Thioclava sp. GXIMD2076: one gene and its partner. The protein of the gene in region 2 binds, or shares a complex with, the protein of the main gene of each other region. Links are inferred from orthologs where the notes say so. Each region holds a gene or a part of one and is shown on either strand. Other genes may lie near its edges. The genes, in order: WDB91_RS08260 and uvrB.

Evidence for each region.
Region 1: the proteins of uvrB (region 2) and WDB91_RS08260 are in contact, whole or in part, in a crystal structure (PDB 7EGT), measured with the Thermus thermophilus proteins. The link is inferred for Thioclava sp. GXIMD2076 from one-to-one orthologs. Residues at the interface, in WP_096411307.1 of Thermus thermophilus: Glu23, Leu25, Arg26, Asp27, Gly28, Glu29, Arg30, Phe31, Arg55, Glu326, Asp327, Phe328, Glu379, Ser382, Gln383, His398, Gly400, Arg401; in WP_096412145.1 of Thermus thermophilus: His654, Arg656, Phe657, Gln666, Asp668, Glu669, Lys680, Arg681, Leu682, Ser683, Lys685, Tyr686, Ala687.

Annotation. Positions count from the first base shown.
Region 1 is NZ_CP149932.1:1,649,967-1,660,932, reverse strand. The notes cover bases 874-3,918. They hold WDB91_RS08260 (UvrD-helicase domain-containing protein), read right to left. Parts: upstream 3,596-3,918; coding sequence 1,151-3,595; downstream 874-1,150. Other genes in these bases: folE2 (GTP cyclohydrolase FolE2), read right to left, coding at 3,794-3,918; rlmJ (23S rRNA (adenine(2030)-N(6))-methyltransferase RlmJ), read left to right, coding at 874-1,154. Also shown: more of rlmJ, read left to right, coding at 375-873; more of folE2, read right to left, coding at 3,919-4,885; WDB91_RS08250 (aminotransferase class I/II-fold pyridoxal phosphate-dependent enzyme), read right to left, coding at 4,963-6,141; WDB91_RS08245 (inner membrane-spanning protein YciB), read right to left, coding at 6,267-6,878; signal recognition particle-docking protein FtsY, read right to left, coding at 6,958-8,247; WDB91_RS08235 (alkane 1-monooxygenase), read left to right, coding at 8,431-9,492; WDB91_RS08230 (hypothetical protein), read left to right, coding at 9,573-9,992; xseA (exodeoxyribonuclease VII large subunit), read right to left, coding at 10,089-10,966. UniProt on the Escherichia coli protein: A helicase with DNA-dependent ATPase activity. Unwinds DNA duplexes with 3'-5' polarity. Translocates on single-stranded DNA with 3'-5' polarity. Initiates unwinding more efficiently from a nicked substrate than double-stranded DNA.
Region 2 is NZ_CP149933.1:95,791-106,694, forward strand. Bases 3,415-6,397 are described here. They hold uvrB (excinuclease ABC subunit UvrB), read right to left. Parts: upstream 6,008-6,397; coding sequence 3,821-6,007; downstream 3,415-3,820. Other genes in these bases: WDB91_RS14410 (alkaline phosphatase D family protein), read right to left, coding at 3,415-3,691; WDB91_RS14420 (aspartate aminotransferase family protein), read right to left, coding at 6,175-6,397. Also shown: WDB91_RS14400 (hypothetical protein), read left to right, coding at 56-406; WDB91_RS14405 (PepSY domain-containing protein), read left to right, coding at 515-1,921; more of WDB91_RS14410, read right to left, coding at 2,264-3,414; more of WDB91_RS14420, read right to left, coding at 6,398-7,542; WDB91_RS14425 (phosphotransferase), read right to left, coding at 7,564-8,634; WDB91_RS14430 (hypothetical protein), read right to left, coding at 8,653-10,011; WDB91_RS14435 (amidase), read right to left, coding at 10,021-10,904. UniProt on the Escherichia coli protein: The UvrABC repair system catalyzes the recognition and processing of DNA lesions. A damage recognition complex composed of 2 UvrA and 2 UvrB subunits scans DNA for abnormalities.

The DNA of each region.
Region 1 (10,966 bases), on a different replicon or contig from region 2:
AGAACATCCAAAGCGGACGGGGCACTTGAAACACGGGAAGCCTCTTCCCAATTAGATACGGACAGCCCACTCCTCCTCCCTAGGGCTGATCGTTAGCGGTGACCTCTCTCCTCCTCCCTGAGGGCACCGCATCCCATACCGCGTCTCACTCCTCCTCCCGAGGCGCGTGTTAGGATTGGCTCTCCTCCTCCTCCCTGAGGGCCGATCCGTTTCCAAGGGTGCCCACTCCTCCTCCCGGGTGCCCTGGTCAACATGAACGGCGATGCCCATCTCCTCCCGGGCATCGCCGTTTTTGTTTTTTCGCCCCTCCCCTTGCGCGTATCGTCCGATCGCGGCATCACCGACTCCAACCCGAAGCTCTCAGGGAGCCAGCCATGCTGTCCTATCAACACGCCTTCCATGCCGGAAATCTGGCCGATCTTCACAAACATGCGCTGCTTTCGGTGATGCTGGATTATCTGACCCGCAAGGACAAACCGCTGAGCTATCTGGAAACCCATGGCGGGCGCGGGCTCTATGACCTGTCGGATGCGCAGGCCCTGAAGACGGGCGAGGCCGCGCAGGGCATCCAGCGCCCCGAAGTGGCAGGCTGGTTCAAACCCGACCATCCTTATGCCCGCGCGATTGCCAAAACCCGCGAACTGCACGGGCCCGACGCCTATCCCGGATCGCCGATGATCGCCGCGACCCTCCTGCGCGAGATCGACAGCCTGCAGGTCTGCGAGCTGCATCCGCAGGAATATCAGGCGCTGTTTCCGGTGATGAAGCGCCATGCACGGCTGCACAACAAGGACGGGCTGGAGATGGCCGTGGCCATGACCCCGCCCACCCCGCGCCGCGGGATGATCATGATCGACCCGTCATGGGAGGTGAAGACCGACTATACCGCGATCCCCAAGCTGATCGACAAGCTGGTAACGCGCTGGAATGTCGGCATTATCGCGCTGTGGTATCCGGTGCTGGAAAACCGCGCGCAGGCCGGAATGGTGGCACGCCTTGTGGGACAATATCCGGAGGCGCTTTCGCACGAGGTCCGGTTTCCGCCCGCCCGTGAGGGGCATGGCATGATCGGGTCGGGGATGTTCATCCTCAACCCGCCCTTCGGGCTGGATGGCGAGGCCAAACGCCTCACCACCCTGTTCAAATCGCTCTAGAACGGCACATCATCCGCAGTATCGGCCGGCACAACGAAAGAGGCGATCAGCTTCTTGGTGCCGGCCTTGTCGAATTCGACAACCAGCTTGTCGGCCTCGGTGCCCATGACCTCGCCATAGCCGAATTTCTTGTGGAAGACACGGTCGCCCACATCAAACTCGTTCTCCACCGTTACGGCGCGCGGGCGCGAGGGCGTCTGGCTCTGCACGCCGCGGGTCTGCAACCGCTTCCAGCCCGGCGAATTATAGACATCGGCGCTCGCCGCGCGGGCATCGATCTGGCTACCCAGCGTCGATTGCCCGTAGCCGCTCCCGTAGCCACCCCCATTCAGACCCGGCGGCGTCATCACATCCACATGTTCGGGGGGCAATTCGTCGATGAAACGCGAGGGCATCTGTGACTGCCACTGGCCGTAGACGCGACGGTTCCCCGCAAACGAAACATAGCAGACCTCCTCGGCCCGCGTGATCCCCACATAGCCAAGGCGGCGCTCTTCCTCGAGCCCCTTCATCCCCGATTCGTCCATGCTGCGCTGGCTCGGGAAGAGCCCGTCCTCCCAGCCCGGCAGGAAGACCACCGGAAACTCCAGACCCTTCGCCCCATGCAGCGTCATCAGCGTGACCTTGGCTTCGCTGTCCTTCGATTCGTTATCCATGATCAGCGCGACATGTTCGAGGAACCCCTGCAGGTTCTCGAACTGCTCCAGCGCCTTGATCAGTTCCTTGAGGTTCTCGAGCCGCCCCGGCGCCTCGGGCGTCTTGTCGTTCTGCCACATGGCGACATAGCCCGAGTCCTCCAAGATCTCCTCGGCCAGACGCAGATGCGAATGGTCATTTGCGGGCGGTACCGCATCGTCGAGCACCTCGAAGAGCTCGTCATCATCCTCCGCAGGGCTGCGCGCAGTGGCAGGCGAGGCCGCCCGCACGACCGCGTTCCAGCGGTCGACATTGGCCACAAAGGCCCGCAGCTGCCCTGCCCCCTTGCCGCTGATCCCACCCTGCGCCAGCAACAATCGCGCCCCTTCCACGAGGCTCACGCCATTCTCGCGGGCCTCGATCTGGATCTTCTGCTGCGCCTTGTCCCCCAGCCCGCGCTTGGGCGTATTGATCACCCGCTCGAAAGCGAGATCATCCTCGGGGCTGATCGCGAGGCGGAAATAGGCCATCGCATCGCGAATCTCCATGCGCTCGTAAAACCGCGGCCCGCCGATCACGCGATAAGGCATGCCGATGGTCAGGAAACGGTCCTCGAAGGCGCGCATCTGATGCGAGGCCCGCACCAGAATCGCTTGGCTCTCCAGCCCGTAGGGCGCCATTCCCCGCGTGCCCCGCGACAGAGCCTCGACCTCCTCGCCAATCCAGCGCGCCTCTTCCTCACCATCCCAATGGCCGATGAGGCGCAGCTTCTCGCCCCCCTGTGCCTCGGTCCAGAGCGTCTTGCCCAGTCGCCCCTCATTGCCCGAGATCAGTTTCGACGCCGCTGCAAGGATATGCTCGGTCGAGCGGTAATTCTGTTCGAGCCGGATCACCTTGGCCCCCGCGAAATCGCGCTCGAACCGCAGGATATTGCCCACTTCGGCCCCGCGCCAGCCATAGATCGACTGGTCGTCATCGCCCACACAACAGATATTCTTGTGCCCCTGCGCCAGAAGCCGCAGCCAGAGATATTGCGCGACGTTGGTATCCTGATACTCGTCGACGAGGATATATTTGAACCAGCGTTGATAACGCTCGAGCACATCGGGATATTTCTGGAAGATTGTGACCATATGCAGAAGAAGGTCGCCAAAATCCACGGCATTGAGCGTGCGCAGCCGCTCCTGATACTGGGCATAAAGCTCGGAGCCACGGTGATCAAATGCCGCCGTCTCGCCACCCGTTACGCGATCAGGCGTCAGGGCCTTGTTCTTCCAGCCATCGATGAGCCCCGCAAGCATCCTCGCAGGCCAGCGCTTCTCGTCCATATTGGCGGCCAGGATCAATTGCTTGAGAAGCCGGATCTGGTCATCGGTATCGAGAATCGTGAAACTGGTCTTGAGCCCGACCAGTTCGGCATGACGGCGCAAGAGCTTGACACAAACCGAGTGGAACGTGCCGAGCCACGGCATCCCCTCGATCGAGCCACCCAAGAGCGCCCCGATCCGGTCTTTCATCTCGCGTGCGGCCTTATTGGTAAAGGTCACGGCCAGAACTTCGTTGGGCTGGGCGCGTCCCGTGGTCATCAGATGCGCGATCCGGCAGGTGAGCGCCTTGGTCTTGCCCGTGCCCGCGCCCGCCAGCATCAGGACAGGCCCGTCCATCGTTTCAACCGCTTCGCGCTGTGCAGGGTTCAACCCGTCAAGATAGGGCTCTGGGCGCATGCCCGCCCCCGTCCGTGCCATTGCACGGGCCGAGAGGCTGACCGCGCCTTCGAATGCGTCATCTTCGTCAAATCGCGCCATATTCCGGCCCCAACCGTTCTACCATTGTTCCTGTCATAGCAAAGATGCCGGTCAACAAAAAGGGGGCTCTGCCCCCGTCGCTCGTTCCGAGCGCCTCCCCCGGGATATTTCAGGGACGCTGGAAAAGCCGTTCCCTTTCCAGCGTCTCTAAATATCCCGGAGTGAATTGAGCCGCAGGCTCAAGAGAGGCAGAGCCTCTCATCCACCGTGGATAAGTGTCGAGAACAGCTTCGGATCAAGGCTCTCGGACGCAAAGACCGGACCTTCTGTAAGGACTGCAACCGCATCATGACTATGCAGGCTTTCCTGATGGCTGGCCACAACGCGGAAATCACCGATGCGCGGATCTGCCTTGAGGCCCTCTGCCAGCACCCGCACCGCATCTTCCACGAAAATCGGATGGGCGGCGTTAAGCTCGGCGAAAGCCTGTTCGTCCTCGCGCTTGACCATTACCTGCGTTTCGGTGGGAATCTGGGCACGGGCAATATCAATCAGGTCCTCGAACCATAGCCGGTCTCCCGGGAGGGTTTCCACGGAGATCCGAGCGACCGAGCGTTGAGAATGCGGCGTGGCCAGCTGGCCGCGTTGCGAGCGGGCATGTTCGGACAGTTCCAGCGAGCAGGGGCAGGTCGAGCTATAGACGTAATCGAGATGCAGGATCTTGCGGCGCTGTCCGCTATGCTCGATAAGTTCCAAAGCAATATCGTAATATTGCCAGCCCGAGAGCCCAGAACGCAGACTGTCGCGGCGCATCGGATAGGAAAACGCCATGGCCAGCCGCGCATCGAAGCTCTCGAGATCGGCTTTGTAGTCATCGAGCACGCCCGCCATCACATCGAGCGAGAAATCGGTTTCGGCATGGGCATAGAAAGAGCGCATGATACGGCTCATATTGATGCCCTTTTTCTCGGCCTCGAGGCTCACCGTGCCGGTGACCGAGGTCTCGAGTTCGCGCTCGCCGCCGTCACGGCGGCGGTAGCGGATAGGCAGGCGGAAGTTGGAAATTCCGACATGGCCGATCCGAGCCCTGGCCCCCACGATCAGCGAGGACGGGCCATTCTGCAGATCGGGCATCGTGGATTTGTAATCCTCGTCGACCGTGAAATCCTCGGGATAGCTCCGCGACAGATCGGGATAGTTCGACACTTCCCGCCCCGGCAGCAGACGTGCAATGGCCGGATCGAGTGCCGCCACCTCTTCGGGGGTCACGGAGCCTGCCCAGTCCCGTAGCTCGTTCAGGGCTGCGCGGGCGCGCTCAAGTCTGGCATCGATGCGGCGATCAACGTTCATCGGGGTGATCCTTTCCGTAGACCGCACAGATAGGGCGGCATGAACCTTCATGCCACCCTCCTAGCGACAAATGCTTATCAAACTGCGTCAAGTGCCCCGACGATATCCTTCACGAGATCGTTTCCATCCTCGATCCCGATCGAGATCCGCACCATGCCGGGGGTGATCTTGATCTCGGCGCGTTCTTCCTCGGTCAGATTCTTGTGCGTGGTGGTCGCCGGATGCGTCGCAATGGATTTCGCATCGCCCAGATTATTGGAGATCTTGACCACTTCCAGCGCGTTGAGGAACCGGAACGCGGCCTCCTTGCCGCCTTTCAGATCCAGCGCCACCATCGTGCCGCCCGATCCCATCTGCGCCATCGCCAGATCATGCTGCGGGTGGCTCGGCAGGCCCGGATAGATCGCGCGGATCAGGGCCGGATGGCCCTCGGTTGCCGCCGCGATCTTGGCTGCGCTCTCGGCCTGGGCGCGCACACGCAGATCCAGCGTCTGCATACCCGAAAGATGCAGCCATGCGTGATAGGGGCTCATCGCGGCGCCGGTATGTTTGGCATAGGTCTCGAGCGGGCCACGGATGAACTCGCGGTCGCCACAGACCACGCCGCCAAGCGCACGCCCGCCACCATCGATATGTTTGGTTGTGGAATAGACGATGTAATCAGCCCCCAGCTCGACCGCTTTCGAGAAGACGGGCGAGGCGAAGACGTTATCGACGACCAGCTTCGCACCATGGGCATGGGCGATATCCGCCACGCCCTTCACATCGATCACTTCCAGACCGGGGTTCGAGACCGACTCGAAGAAACAGATCTTGGTGTTGGGCTGCATCGCGGCCTCCCATTGGGCCAGCTGAACACCATCCACCAGCGTCACCTCCACCCCGAACCCCTGTAGGAGTTTGAGAACATAGAGGCACGACCCGAACATCTGGCGGGCGGCCACGATATGATCGCCCGATTTCACCTGACAGGAGAGCGCCGCATTCACTGCCGCCATACCGGAGGCACAGGCAAAGGCGTCCTCGGTGCCCTCGATCGCCGCGATGCGGTCCTCGAACATGCGGGTGGTCGGGTTGCCGTAGCGGGCATAGATGAACTCGTCGGGGCCCGAATGCAGGAAGCGTTCCTCGGCCACTTCCGCCGACGGATAGACAAAGCCTTGGGTCAGGAACAGAGCCTCGGCCATCTCGCCATACTGGCTGCGACGAATACCCTCGTGAACCAGTTTCGTGCGGGTGTTCCAATCCTTGGTCATCTTGTCCTCATCCTTGACGAAAAGCCGCCCTACGGCCCGATTGGCCGATGCGATACGCCTATCGCCTCACTCGGTCAAGGATTGGCTGGGATGCAGCCGGTGCAGGCGGACAAAGCAGGCGGGGCTCAGCCCTCGTCTGTCTCGTCTTCCTCGAGCGCATAGCGTTTGAGAAGCCCGCCCTGCGCCATCAGGAAGGCGAACATCAGGATCATCAGCCCGAAGGTCTTGAAATTGACCCATAGCTCCTCGGATTGCGTGCGCCAGATCACCTCGTTGAGCACGGCAAGGCCAAGGAAGAACAGCGCCAGCCGCTTGGTCAGGATTGTCCAGCCCTCGGGCTTCATCGGCAGATTGTCCGACAGCACCAGCTGCAGCCACGGCTTGCCAAGCATCAGCCCCAGCCCCAGAATACCCGCAAACAGCAGATAGATCAGCGTCACCTTCATCTTGAAGAAGCGCGGATCATTGAGCCAGACCGACAGCCCGCCAAACACGATCACCAGCACCAGCGTGGCAATCTGCATCGGGGCCAGGCGGCCCGTGAGTTTCCACAGGATCAGCGTGCAAACCGTCAGGAGCGGGATGAACAGCGCGGTCGCCAGAATGAAGCCGTGATATTCGGTGCCATGGAACATCACCGTGGCATCCTTGAACTTCATATAGACCACGAAGAATACGAGCACGGGGCCCCATTCCAAAACGGCTTTCACCACGGGGCTGATCTTGCGTTCCGACATTGTCCGTCCTGTCTCGTCTGAGGGGGCGTGTAAGGGTATGGCGCGAATGGCGCGGGGGCGCCACTCACACTCGTGTCAGTTACTTGGGCTCGATGCCCACCAGCGCCTGCGCGAAGTCCTGCGGGTCGAAGGGGGCCAGATCATCGATCTGCTCGCCCACGCCGATTGCATGGATCGGCAGGCCGAACCGGTCGGCCAGCGCGACCAGCACACCACCTTTGGCCGTGCCGTCGAGCTTGGTCATCACCAGCCCCGACACATCGGCCAGCTTGCGGAAGGTTTCCACCTGATTGAGCGCGTTCTGCCCCGTCGTCGCATCCAGCACCAGAAGCGTGTTATGCGGCGCCGAGGGGTCCTTCTTGCGGATCACGCGGACGATCTTGGCCAGCTCCTCCATCAGATCGGCGCGGTTTTGCAAACGCCCCGCCGTATCGATCATTAGAAGATCGGCACCCTCGGCCTCGGCGCGAGTCATCGCGTCAAAGGCAAGGCTTGCGGGATCCGAGCCCTCGGGCGCGGTCAGAACCGGCACATCGGCGCGCTCGCCCCAGACCTTCAGCTGCTCGACGGCTGCGGCACGGAACGTATCGCCCGCCGCGATCACCACCGATTTGCCTGCCGCCTTGAACTGGCTCGCGAGCTTACCGATGGTCGTGGTCTTGCCCGAGCCGTTCACGCCCACCACCAGCACCACCTGCGGGCGCTTGGGGAAGATCGGCATGGGCTTGGCCACGGGCTCCATGATGCGGGAGACCTCCTCGGCCAGCAGTTCCTTGATCTGGTTGACCGACAGCTTGCGCCCCATCCGCCCCTCGGCGAGATTTGCAGTCACCCGCAACGAGGTCTCGACGCCCATATCGGAGGCGATCAACAGCTCCTCGAGGCTCTCGAGGAACTCGTCATCGAGCACCCGGCGCGGGCTGTCGTCGCGAGCCCCGCCCAGAAGACGTCCGAAGAAGCCCGATTTACCCGCCTGTTGCGGGGCAGCTTGCGCCGGATCGACGGCTGCAGGCATCTGGTCGGCCAGAGGTGCGGCGGCGGATTTCGGCGTCTCGTCGGGCAGTTCCTGCGGCGCGGGAGCCGGCGCCTCTGGGGGCTGTGGGGGCAGCTCGTCAGGGACCTGCCCGAGCGGGATCTCGGAAGGCGGGAGCCCGGCGGGAGGTTTCCCGGCGGGAGGCGTGGCAACAGGGGTAGCGGAGGGGCTTTCGGAAGACGGCATCCCGGAAGCCGAGGGACCGGCCACCGCCTCGTCGATCCCGTCTTCCGGTCCCGGCAGCGCGGGCTTTTCGGCCACCAGATCCTCGATCCCTTCCTCCAGACGGGAGGAAGAACGCGTCAGACGGGATTTCAGCTTTTTGAAAAACGACATGGCTCGCCCCTATTGGCCCATACTGGCCCCTGTTAGATTACGTTCCACCTAATCAATCCCGCCCACCGATGGAAGGGCTTGGGCAGGCCAAACCGCCCCCGCCGCCCTAAAACACCGCGATTTCCGTCGATTTTGCCGCTCGGGCGGCGTATGAAGATGCCACCCTGACGAGAGATGCCGCTGATGCGCCAGACCCTGCCCTTCGTTTTCGCCACGCTTGTGCCCATGGGGCTGGTGATCGTGGCGGCCTGTTTGGGCGGCTGGTGGTGCCTGCTGGCGCTCCTAGCAACCTCGACCTTTCTCCAGCTCCTCGATCTCGCGCATCCCGCACCCCGCTCCGATGCGCCCGAGGGCACGGAATTCCCCGCAGGCAACGGGCTTCTCGTGGTGATTTCCCTCGGGTATCTGGCGGCGTTCGGGCTCGCCATCGACGCGTTGCTAACCGGCTGGGGAATGCGCGCATTTCCACAGGCACTTGCCAAACTCGCGCTATTTACCGCCTGCGGTTTCACGCTGGGCCAGCTCTGTGTGCCCGCCGCCCACGAGCTGATCCACCGCCCCCGCAAAGGGCTCGTGCGGCTCGGGCAGATGATCTACATCACCCTCCTCTTCGGCCACCACGCCTCAGCCCACAGGCTCGTGCACCATATCCATGTCGCCACCCCGCTCGACCCCAATTCCGCCCCGCGCGGCTTGGGCTTCTGGCGGTTCCTGCCGCGCGCATGGATTGGCTCCTGGCAAGCGGGCTGGCAGACCGAGAACCGCCTGCGCCAGCGCCGCGCCCTCCCCCTCTGGCGCACGCCCTATACCGCCCATCTGGTGGGGGCAGCCCTGTCGCTCGGCCTTGTGGGGATGCTGTTCGGCCCGTGGGGGATCGCGATCTATCTGGCGCTCTGTGCCCATGCCCAGATCCAGCTTCTTCTGGCCGATTACGTCCAGCATTACGGGCTGCGCCGTGTCAAGAGAGAGGGACGCTACGAGCCCGTAGGCCCGCACCATAGCTGGGATGCCTGCCCGCCGGCCTCGGCCTTCTGGATGCTCAATGCGCCACGCCACAGCGACCATCATGCCCATCCCTCCCGCCCCTATGCAGGACTTCGCATGGGAACGCTCACCGCCCAGCGCCCGATCCTGCCCCGCTCGCTGCCCAGCATGGCGGTAATCGCCCTCTTCCCACCGCTCTGGCGCAAGATCATGGACCCGCGCCTCGATGCGCTGGACAGTCGGCGGCGGGCACAGGGATAGCTTCCTCACGGCTCTGTGGGTTTCCCTTGCGCCATTGCTTTGCAAAGATAGCCCTGATTGCCCAAGCCGGAGCCAGACCAATGCGCCCCCATGCCACGCTCACCCTCGCCCTGATGGTGGCCCTCACCGGCCATATGACCCTCGCGCAGGATGCCGAGACACCACTTGATGCCGCAGGGTTCGAAGCGCGCACCACCGGCAAGACGATCACCTATTCCGCAGGTGGTCTGCCTTACGGGATCGAACAATATCTGCCAGGCCGTAAAGTGCTCTGGGCGTTCACACAAAGCGAATGCAAGACGGGCACATGGGCGCAGGAAGGCGACGAGATCTGCTTCGATTACCAGGACGAGAATGGCAAGCAATGCTGGCATTTCTTCGACACGAAGGACGGGCTGAAAGCCCAGTTCATGGGCGATGGCGGCGCGTCGGAGCCGCTGATCTCGCTACAGGAAAGTGAGACGCCACTCAATTGCCCGGGCCCCGATATCGGCGTGTGAGCCCCTCCGGCACGGGCGCCCCGATGCGGAACGCATCGCGCGGACCGGAGGGGTTCGATGCCCCGACGGGACGCGCCCCCCCCGAGAGGGGTCGCCCTAGAACAGGCTGCCCTGCTCGGGCGGATCGTCTTTCTTCACGCTTTTCTTCGGGGCCTTCCTCTCTGCGGGCTTCTCGATGGGCGTGGGTGCATCAACACCCTCCACAGCCACCGGCAGAACCCCGTCGGCAAACTCGATCTGCAACATTGCCTGATCCGCCGCCGCGGCCGCCGTTGTCACAACGCGCTCGCCCGCCCGCACAACGGCATAGCCGCGCTTGAGCGTCTCGGTATAGCCCAGCGTCTGGCGCATCCGGTCGAGCCGCTCAAGCCGCTCGCCCAGCTGCTGGGTCCGGCGCAGCTGGGCCTGTGTCATCCGCAGGCTCAGGCTGTCGAGCCGCTCGCGCGATTGCGCATTGCGCATCCGCGCCAGATCCAGATTGCGCGCCCGCGCCGCCAGCAGTCTTGCCGACAGCCCCTCCAGACGGCGCCCCTGCTCGGCCAGCCCGCGCGTCAGAAGGCCGGGCGAGAGCCGCGCCTCGATCCGGCCGAACTCGGAGCGTTTGCGCAAGGTCACCCCGCGCAGCGCCGGATCGAGCCTGTCCGCCCACCAGTCATACCGCTGGCGCACAGGGTCAAGCACTGCCTCTGGCCGCCCGAGTGAACGGGACAGGTCGCTATGGCGCTGGCGCTGGATCTCCACCCGCGCCCGCACCGCTCGGCCCATCCGCGCACCGGCATCCTGTAGCCACACGGCCAGCTCGCCGCGTACCGGCACCGCCATTTCGGCAGCGGCGGTCGGTGTCGGTGCCCGCTTGTCGGAGGTATGATCGATCAGCGTGGTATCGGTCTCGTGGCCCACTGCCGAGATCAGCGGGATACGGCTCTCATAGGCCGCGCGCACCACGATCTCCTCGTTGAACCCCCATAGATCCT
Region 2 (10,904 bases):
GCATTTGAAGCGGAGTAATGCTTTTCATGTGAATAAAACCGTGGCAGAGGGGGACATGACCGTTCGTATGCCGACATTCGCCGCGCTGATCCTTGGCCTGTGCCTTGCATGGGCGAGCGTTCTTTCGGCGGCAATGATGGCGCCCACGCAAGACAGTCTCGCGCGGGAGGCCCATGCGCTTCTCCACGATCCGCTCGCGGGCGGCATCTGCGGCGAGACCCCGCATGGGGCGGGATATCACTGCCCGTTCTGCCACAGTTTGCCCGATGCTCCGCGCCCCGAATTCGTAACGGTCGAAGGCCGGTTCGTGGCGCAGGACAGGTGGCGGGCGGGTGAGGGACTGCGCGGGACCGGTTCGGCACAGAGGTCCGCCCATGGCATCAGGGCACCCCCTGGGAGCGTCTGACTGATCAGATGTCTCTCCCCCGCGCGGCCCGTGCGGGGTGCCCTTTTGCATGTCCGCAGAACAGGACTGCCCGGTCGTGGCGTCCGGCGGACTCTATGGATATTCCAGATGACCGAACTCTCTTCGCGTGCGGGTAGCTCCGCACTCTATCGCGCCGTGTGGCGCTGGCATTTCGTCGCGGGGCTCGTCGTCCTGCCCTTCGTGCTGATCCTCGCGGTGACGGGCGGGATCTATCTCTTCAAGGACGAGATCAACAACGCGGCCTATCACAAGCTGCGCTTTGTGGCACCGGCCGAAGATGCACTGTCGCCCTCGCGGATCGTGGCGGCGGCGCTCGATGCCCATCCGGGCACGCTCAAGGCCTATGCGCCTGCCCCTGCCGCCGACCGTAGCGCCGAGGTGGATATAATGGGCGCGGACGGGCTGCGCGACACGATCTATGTCAACCCCCATGACGGGGCCGTGCTGGGCACGCTCTGGGACGGGGGCGCCTCCGGCAGCCCCGTAATGTCGCTCGTGCGCAGGCTGCATTCGCTCGACTATGTCGGCTGGTTCGGGAACCGGCTGATCGAGGCGGCGGCAGGCTGGATGATCCTGCTGGTGGGGTCGGGCGTCTATCTCTGGCTGCCGCGCGGGCGCAAACATGTGGGGACCGTGCGGATCAGGGCCCGCCGTGGCCGTCCGTGGTGGCGGGATCTGCACGCGGTGACGGGGATCTATACCGGTATCTTCATTGTGTTTCTGGCACTGACCGGCCTGCCCTGGTCGGGCGTCTGGGGCGGCAAGTTCTACACGTTCGCCTATGCCCTCGGGCTGGGCATGCCTGATGGCTATTGGTCCGATCTGCCCCGCTCGAGCGTCCCTACCGGAGAGGCTGTCGAGCGCGCGCCCTGGATCATGGAGCGCCAGCCGATCCCGCAATCACCGCTGCCCGAGGCAACGGGTGCCCATGCGGGCCACCATACCGGAGTGGCGGCGCAGGGACCCAGTGGCGTGCCGATGCGCCTTGATCAGGTGGTGGCCGAGGTCGAGGCGCTCGGGCTCGTGCCGGGCTATTCGCTCTCGATGCCGGAAGGACCGACAGGTGTCTTTTCGGCCTCGGTCTATCCCGATACCATCCAGGACGAGCGGGTGATCCATCTCGACCAGTATTCGGGCGCTGTGCTCTATGATGCCGGTTTCGCGGATCTCGGGGGGCTGGGGCGTTGGGCCGAATGGGGGATCAGCGTGCATATGGGGCAGGAATGGGGGCTGGCCAACCAGATCGTGCTGGCGCTCGCCTGTCTTGCGATGATCGGGCTGTGTCTTTCGGGCGCAGTCATGTGGTGGAAACGCCGTCCGGTCGGTGGGCTCGGTGTGCCCGCTTTGCCGGATGACGGGCGCATCCCGCGCGTGCTGCTGGTGATGGCGCTTGCTGCTGGGATCTTCTTTCCGCTGGTGGGGCTGTCGATGCTGGTGCTCGTGGCGGTCGAACTCGTGGCCTATGTCGCGCGCAGACGGATCGTGCCGAGCTGACGTGAAAACCCGCGATGCGACCGATGGAGGGCTGGCCCTTCATCGGGCTCCCGGTGGTGCCTCTTCCGGCAGCGCGTCCGGGTTGGCCGGATGACGGCTCGGGCGGTCATGACAGGCCGCAACGCTTGATTTGCCTCAAGTCAGCTTATCGATAGCGCGCCATACATCGTTCGTGAGAGCGGTGTGCGTCTTTCGGTATAAGCCGAAAGCCCGAGTGATAAGCGGAGAGGCAGCAGCGGCCTTTTGGAGGGAGCGGACCGGTTGGCGCTGCCGGTCGGCGAGATATGGGCAGAGCAGCAAACCGCCTGCGGGGGGGCAAGCCTTCCGGCCCTGCCGGACGGATCAGAGCGCCAGAGGCTCGGTTGGGCCGCTCTCCTCGAATTCCCACGAGGCAGACCACGTCTTCTCCCGCCCCTCCAGCCGAAGATAGTTCCGCTGTGCGACATAGCGGCGCGCCTGTCCGGGCGGTGGCGTTATGCGGATCGGGTGGCCCTCCAGCGGGGCCTCGCCCAGCCATGCGAGCGCACCCAGCAGGTTGGCCCAGGCGCGGGGCGGGGCGCGATGGGCGATCCCCGAGGCCACCAATTGTTGCAGTGATCTCCCCGCCGCGAAATCGATGCGGCCTCTCGTGGCCAGATGGATCTCGCCTGAAAGCACCGTCAGGCGATGCCCGTCCTCGAGCACCATCGACCGCGCGAGCCGGAGCATCCGCTGCCACTCGGCGCGATGGGCGCGGCTCTGCCACTGGTCGCGCAGATCATCCTCGTATTTCTGCATGCTGGGCGTCAGAACCATCAGCGCCTCGAGGACCGAAAGCCTCGGCCCCAGAAGCGGGACGCTCGACATCAGGAACGTGTGCCCGCGCATCTTGCGGGCGGCTTCCTCCTCCATCATGGCCCAGCCGCCTTGCCCCATGATCGCGCGGCGGCTGCGCTCGGAGCGCAAATCCGGTGCGATGATGCGTAGTCCTTTGGTCTCGACGCGCCAGCCGAGATGCTGCCCGAGGGGGTCGCTAAAGCGGCGCGGCAGATCGCCGTCCGCGGCAGCCTGCTGGAAGATCAGGAAGCTCTCGCGGGCGGCCGAGAACAGTGTCTGGCCAATTGCCGAATGTGTTTTGGCCGCAGGAAGCGAGCCCCAGCCGTCGCAGATATCGTGGTCATCCCATTGCATGAGAGAGGGCACGCGGGCCGCGATCCAGGCGAATTCCGGCGCGGCATAGAGCGTGGAATAGCGTTCGAAGAACGCCTCTTTAAGATGGTCCCGCAGGCCCGCCAGCTCGGGTTCTGACGGATCTTCGGGCACCTCCTCCGGCCAGCGCTCGGTCAGGGCATGGCCATCGGTAACCTCGTCCGCGTAGACCTGATCGCCGCCATGCAGCAAAAGCACGAAGGGGCGTGCACGATGATCCTCCCGCAGACGGGCCCACATGGCATTGCGTTCGGAGCCTTCCCGCAGCAGATCGCCGATCTCTTCGCCATTGCAGGACACATAACCGATGCGGGGCGCATCCGAATACTCGCATGAGACGGGATATCGGGTGCCGTTCCACTCATAGCCGGTTCGGCTTCCCAAAGGCAGGCCGAACCGCGCCCGCCAGACCACCGCCTTGGCGAAATGCGCCAAGGGCGTCGCCTTTATGGCGGTGTCTCCGACATAGATATCGGGGACGGTAACGCCCTCGGGCGCGATGAAGAGGGCCGCGATCTTGCACGAGGTCTCGGTGATCTCGTCCAGAAAGAGAATGGGGCCAGTGATCGGAGTTATGCTCATTGTGGTTATATAAGCACTGATGCGCGCCACTCCAGAGAGGGCCCCGCGAAATCCACCGGCCTAACCGGATGCGCGGCGGATGCGGGCCGGCGGTGGCGGGCCGGCGCTAGCCGCCGTGTGGCTGCGGGCTCAGCGCTTCTTGCGACGCTGCACATTGCCGCCGCGCTGGCCGGGGCGACCGGCGGTCGAACGGCCACGGGCATTGGTGGCGGCATCGGAGGCTTCCTCCACCGCCGATTGCCGTGCCATCGGATCATCCGAGACGGCAAGCTCCACAGCCTCCAGCCGCTTGACCTCGTCGCGCAGGCGGGCAGCTTCCTCGAATTCGAGGTTCTCGGCGGCCTTGCGCATCTCGATGCGCAGACTGTCGAGATGCGCCTGCAGGTTGGCACCCGGCTTGACCTTGTCGACCTTGGCGGTAACGCGCGACATGTCGGTATCGCCCTGATAGAGCCCCGCCAGCACATCCTCGACATTCTTGCGCACGGTCTGCGGCGTGATGCCATGCGCCTCGTTATAGGCGATCTGTTTGGCACGGCGGCGCTCGGTCTCGTCCATAGCGGCCTGCATGGAGCCGGTGATCTTGTCGGCATACATGATAACGCGGCCATCGGAGTTTCGCGCGGCGCGCCCGATGGTCTGGATCAGCGAGGTGGTCGAACGCAGGAAGCCTTCCTTGTCGGCATCGAGGATCGCGACCAACCCGCATTCGGGGATATCGAGTCCCTCGCGCAGGAGGTTGATGCCGATCAGCACGTCGAACGCCCCGAGCCGCAGATCGCGCAGGATCTCGATCCGCTCGATCGTGTCGATATCGCTATGCATATAGCGCACCCGCACGCCCTGTTCATGAAGATATTCGGTCAGATCCTCGGCCATGCGTTTGGTCAGCGTGGTGACCAGCGTGCGCAACCCCTTGGCCGAAACCTTGCGGATCTCGTCAAGCACATCATCGACCTGGGTGTCGACGGGCCGGATCTCGATCACCGGATCCAGAAGGCCGGTGGGGCGGATCACCTGTTCGGCAAAGATCCCGCCGGTCTGCTCCATCTCCCATTTCGAGGGCGTGGCCGAGACGAAGATCGACTGCGGACGCATCGCGTCCCATTCCTCGAATTTGAGGGGGCGGTTATCCATGCAGGATGGCAGGCGGAACCCGTGTTCGGCCAGTGTAAACTTGCGCCGGTAGTCGCCGCGATACATGCCGCCGATCTGCGGCACAGTGACGTGGGATTCATCGGCAAACACGATGGCATTATCGGGGATGAACTCGAACAGCGTGGGCGGCGGCTCGCCCGGTGCACGGCCCGTGAGATAGCGCGAATAGTTCTCGATCCCGTTGCACACGCCTGTGGCCTCGAGCATCTCGAGGTCGAAATTGGTGCGCTGCTCCAGCCGTTGGGCCTCGAGGAGCTTGCCCTCGTCATTGAGCTGCTTGAGCCGGAGCCCCAGCTCCTTGCGGATGCCTTTGGTGGCCTGATTGAGGGTGGGCCGGGGCGTCACATAGTGGCTGTTGGCATAGATCCTGATCTGCTCGAAACTGTCGGCTTTGGCACCGGTCAGCGGATCGAATTCGGTAATCGCTTCCAGCTCCTCGCCAAAGAAGGAGAACCGCCATGCACGGTCTTCCAAGTGGGCCGGCCAGAGATCCACCGTATCCCCCTTCACGCGGAACGATCCGCGCACGAAGGCCGCGTCGAGACGCTTGTATTGCTGTGCTACCAGATCGGCCAGAAACTTGCGCTGCTCGTAAAGCTCGCCCACCTTCAGATCCTGGGTCATGGCCGAATAGGTCTCGACCGAACCGATACCGTAGATGCACGAGACCGAGGCCACGATGATCACATCGTCCCGCTCCAGAAGGGCGCGGGTGGCCGAGTGGCGCATCCGGTCGATCTGTTCGTTGATCTGGGATTCCTTCTCGATATAGGTGTCCGAGCGGGCGACATAGGCCTCGGGCTGGTAGTAATCGTAATAGGATACGAAATACTCGACGGCATTCTCTGGGAAGAAGCCCTTGAACTCGCCGTAAAGCTGGGCGGCCAGCGTCTTGTTGGGCGCAAGGATGATCGCGGGGCGCTGCGTCTCCTCGATGATCTTGGCCATGGTGAAGGTCTTGCCGGTCCCCGTTGCCCCCAGAAGCACCTGATCGCGCTCGTCGTCGCGCACGCCCTGGCTCAGCTCGGCAATTGCCGTTGGCTGGTCGCCTGCGGGCGAGAATTCCGAATGCATCACGAAACGCCGCCCGCCTTCCAGCTTGGGCTTGGTCAGCACATCGGGGCGTTCGGTGGGAAGATTGGTGTTGTTATGGGGCATGAACCTCTACCTATCGGGGCTGCGCCTTAGATGTGGCCCGAGGGGGGCGGCTTTCAAGAGGTGCTGCTTGCCGTCTGGGCGGATGTTCACGATATTTTCTCGCGCGGGTCAATGCCAAAAGGTCCGGATCGCGCGAACCGGACCTTTCTTGCGCATAGGAGCAGCCGTTACAGGGCCAGAACCTCTTCCAGCGTGTCCAGAAGCCAGTCGGCATCGGCTTGCGAGAAGACCAGTGGCGGGCGGATCTTGAGCACATTGGCCGCGGGGCCGGTGGCCGAGATCAGCACGCGGCGTTTGCGCATCTCGTTGACGATGGTCGCCGCTTTCGTCGCATCGGGGGTCTTTGCCGCGCGGTCGCTGACCATCTCCACCCCGATATAGAGGCCTGCGCCGCGCACATCCCCGATGCTGTCATGGGTCTTGGCCATAGCCGCGATCCCCTCGCGCAGCACCGCGCCGATCTTGCGCGCATTCTCTTGCAGCCCCTCGCCAATCAGCACCTCGCGGGTGGCATTGGCCGCAGCCATGGCCACGCCATTGCCGCCGAACGTATTGAAATAGCGCATATCACGGCCAAACTCGGCCACCACCTCGGGGGCCACCGCAATGGCCGCCACGGGGAAGCCGTTGCCCATCGGTTTGCCCATCGAGATGATATCGGGGTCGATCCCGTGGCGCTGGAAGCCCCAGAACGCCTCGCCCGAGCGGCCAAAGCCCGATTGCACCTCATCCGCAATGAACAGCCCGCCCGCGGCATGGACCGCCTCGATCACCGGCTTGAGCACCTCGGGGGTGGCATAGACGCCGTCGGAGGAAAACAGGCTATCGGCGACAAAGGCCGCCAGCCCGTCGCCATGGCGTTTGAGAAGATGCGCCTCGCGGGTGATCGCCTCGGCCATCATCCGGCCCAGTGTGGCGGGGTCGTGGCGGTAGCTGTCGGGGGCGGGGATGCGGCGCACCCATGTGCCCAAGGGTGCATTCTCGCCCAGCGAGGGCGAGAAGCCCGCCGTCAATTCCGAATTGCCGTGATAGGCCTCTTCGGTGACGATGATCCCCCGCCGCCCCGTATGGTGTTTGGCGATGCGCAGCGCCAGATCATTGGCCTCTGATCCCGTGCAGGCGAACATCATATGCCCTTCCGCCCCGATCCGCCCGCCGAAACTGGGCAGCATCGCCTCGGCATAGGTCAGGATGCCTTCCTGTATGTAGCGGGTATGTGTGCAAAGCGTGGACATCTGGCGATGCACCGCCTCCACCACATGCGGATGGCAATGGCCGACCGAGACCACGTTGTTATAGGCGTCGAGATATTCGCGCCCCTGACTGTCCCAGAGCCGCGTGCCCTGACCACGGCAGACCTCGACCGGCTCCTGATAGAAGAGCCGGTAGGCGGGGCCGAGCAGCCGCGAGCGCCGCTTGATCGCGTGGCGGAGCGCGGGGTCGAGATGGTCGAGACTGTTTGGATCGAAAGCGTTGACCATTTTGCCGCCCGTCTGTGCGGGCATCTGTGGGGGCTGGGGGGAGACGACATTCATGGGAAGGTCCTTGGAGTGGCTTTACAGAAGGCGAGTGGAGAGCTTGGCGGGGTCCTGACACAGATACCAGTCGAGCTGGGCCCAGCCCTGATTGGTATTGCGCAGGATATAGGTGCGGTTCTCGGGGAATTTCTTGGCCCGCCAGAGGGTCAGCAGCGCGCGGGTGACCACGCGGGCAAAGACCAGATGCGGCAGCAGCTGGCGCTCGGTGGGGCCGAGGGGCGCATGGGCGATATGGCCCTCGAAGAGCCGCGTGGCGCCGGTGAACATCTCCTCATGGCCCAGTTCTGTCTCGTCGCGCGGCAGCTGGTTGAGCATCGCGGTCGAGAGGTCAATGGCCACGGCTGTTTCCACCACATCGCCGAAATCGATGATGCCGGTCAGCGATTGCGCCCGGGTGCGGTCCACAAGGAGATTGGAGCGGCTGAAATCATTATGCAGGATCTGGCGGGGCAGGGCGTTGATCCGGTCTGCCATCGCGGTGATCTGGTCGAAGGCCATGGTGAGCGGTTTGCGCTGGCACGGGTCGTCCACATGGTCCAGGAGCCCCGCAAGCGCCGGCAGGTGGCGCACATCCCATGCGATCTGGCGGGCGGCAAAGGGGTGGCGGAAATCGGCCATGGCCAACCGCAGCCGCGCGTTGATCTCGCCGATCCGGTATTGCTCTGCGGCCACGGGGGGGAGGGTATCGAGCACATCGCCCTCGAGATAGCTCATCATCCGTGCAAGCCGTGGCCCATCGGGGCCGGGCAGTGCCACCAAGGCACGGCCATCACGCGCGGGCAGCACCTGCGGCACCGGCAGATCGGGGGCACGGGCCTTCAGATGCAGTAGCGTTTTCACCTGAAGATCCAGCTCCTGCGCACTTTCCGCAGGATTGGCGATCTTGAAGATCAGCTTGGTGCCCGAGGAGATAAGCGCGAAAGTGTCATCCTTCTCGGTATCGAGCCGCGTCAGCTGGCCCTCGATCCCCCAGATCTCCTGCGCCAGTTTGGCGGCCTTCGAAGCTTCGATCCGCGTGCAGGCGGCGGAAAGCGCGCCGAGGTCGATCTGCGGTTGCTCGGTGATGCGGGAGTCGGTGGCGGGGGGCAAACGGGCCTCCGTTCTGGGTTAGGGATGGGAGGGGTGCAAAGCGAGTGCCTCGCGCACGCTTCGGGTGGTGCGCGGGATCGCGCGGTTGAGATCCGCCAGATAAGGCCCGCGCGCATCGGGGCTTTGCGGGCGGTCGGCGTGGTCCTGCAGTGCCGCATCGACGATCTCCCGATAGGCGCGGGCGGTGCGCTGGGTGATGACGTTACGCGTGGCGCTATCGGCGTTCTGTGCCAGAGCCAGCTCGGCCCTCGCCTTGTGGATCATACCGTTGAACTGGGCGCGCAAGGCGCTGGCATGGGAGATGTAATCGGGCTCGATCAGGCGTTGCAGACGCTCGATATCCCACCATTGATCGGGATCGGTGATCTCCTCGGGTTGGGTCCAGTCATGCGGCAGGTCGCAATCAAGCCAGAGCGGAATGAAGCCCGACAGACAAGGCGAGGCAAGGCTTGCCCAGATCTCGCGCGGGGCATCAGGTTGCGCAGGCAGCGCCACGATCATCGAGGCGGCGGTCTCCGAGCCGAGATCAGCTCTTACCCCGTGCATGCAGACACAGGCCTGACCATCGCCGCCCGGAGACCAGTCAGCGGCATCGCCATGATCGCGCAAAACCTCGATCATCTCGCCCAGACCGATCTCGCCTTTGGGCAGGCCCTCCACTTTCGCGCGTGACATGGCCAGCCGCGCGCGGCAGCTGGGCAGATTGGCGCGGGTGGTATCGGTATAGGCGCGCGCCCAGTCAAAGGGCGTGCCAGCCTCGTGCCAGCCTTGCGCTGTGGCAAAGGCTTCGGCCCGATCCGAGATCCGATCATAATCGGACCCTATGGAATAGACATTGGAGATGGTGGCCCACCCCGTCACCCGCTTGGCAACCCAGTGGCGGCCTGCGCTTTCCACGACCCAGCCGGTGCGGCCATCGGCCAGAAGGAAGGCATTGTGATAGACCATCTCGCGGGTCAGCGCGGCAGCCCCGCCCTGACCATGCGCCTCGATCAGGCCGGTCAGCACCTCCAGCCCCTCATCGGCATCACAGGCGCGTTCGAGCGTCAGGCGTAACAGATCCATCCCCAGCAGGTTCGGGCCGGCACCGGCAGGCAGGCGCGACCAGACCGCCTCGTTGCCGATAGTCAGTCCGTGCTCGTTCACTCCATGCTCGAAGCCCCAGATCCACCACGGGCGCGAGCCGAGGCAGGCATGGGTGCGGCCCACCTGCGGCAGGTCGATATAGGTCGCGCGCACTCGGGCATCTGGTGCATGGGTCGCGGCCTCGACCCTCGTCAGATATTGCGCCTCGTTCGGCTCGCGGTCCGAGTTCTTGGCAAAATAGCTGCGCCCGTCTCGGGTCAGGGAGCCCAGCACCAGCATCGTATCACACATGGCAGGGCCTTATCCGAGCTTGGTCACATGGACCTTGGGCAGATGCCCTTGGTTCCATTTGCCGTCGATGGCGCGCTCGACCTGTGCCGCCAGTTGCAGCAGCAGCCCGTCATTGCCGATGGCGGCATGGATCTGCATCCCCAGTGGCAGGCCATTGGCATGGGCGGCCAGCGGCAGCGACATGCCCGGCGTGCCGCAAAGATTGTTGAGCGGCGTATAGGCGAAGAAGCCCCAGAGGTTCTGGAACCAGTCGAGCGCCGAGGGGGTCTCGGTGATCGTCAGATATTCGGTGGTGCCGATCGCGGGGGTCTCGCGTGCGGTGGTGGGCGTCAGCAGGATGTCCCAGTCCTGATAGACCGCGCCAAAGGCACGGGCGGTGGTGTTGAAATCGAGCTGCATATCGGCGCGGGTGGTGTAGCTGATATCCTTGCCCTGTTCCCAGATGCGGATATTCATCGGCTCGAAGAGATCCTCGGGCGGCGTCTCCAAGCCCTTCATCCGCAACAGGTTATTCACCACTTGCGCGAAATTCGAGATATAGCAGGTGGTCTGCGCGGCATAGGCTTTCTCGAAATTGACCTCTGGCGTGACGAATTCCACATGATGGCCGAGGCTCTCGAAAAATTCCGCCACGCGGGTCAGCTCGGCGGCAATATGGGGCGTGGCCGCATAGGGACCCCATTCATGCGAGACGGCGATCTTCAGCGGTTTCGGGTCGGCCTTGATCTGCTCGAGGAAGGGCTTTTCGGGATGCCAGAAGGGTATGAATTCGCCCGGCGCACCGCCGCGGCAATTATCGACAAAGGCCGCCGTGTCGCGCACCGTGCGCGAGATACAGCCCTGGGTCGACACGACAGAGGTGAAATCGGAATTGACCGGCGCGATGGAGAAGG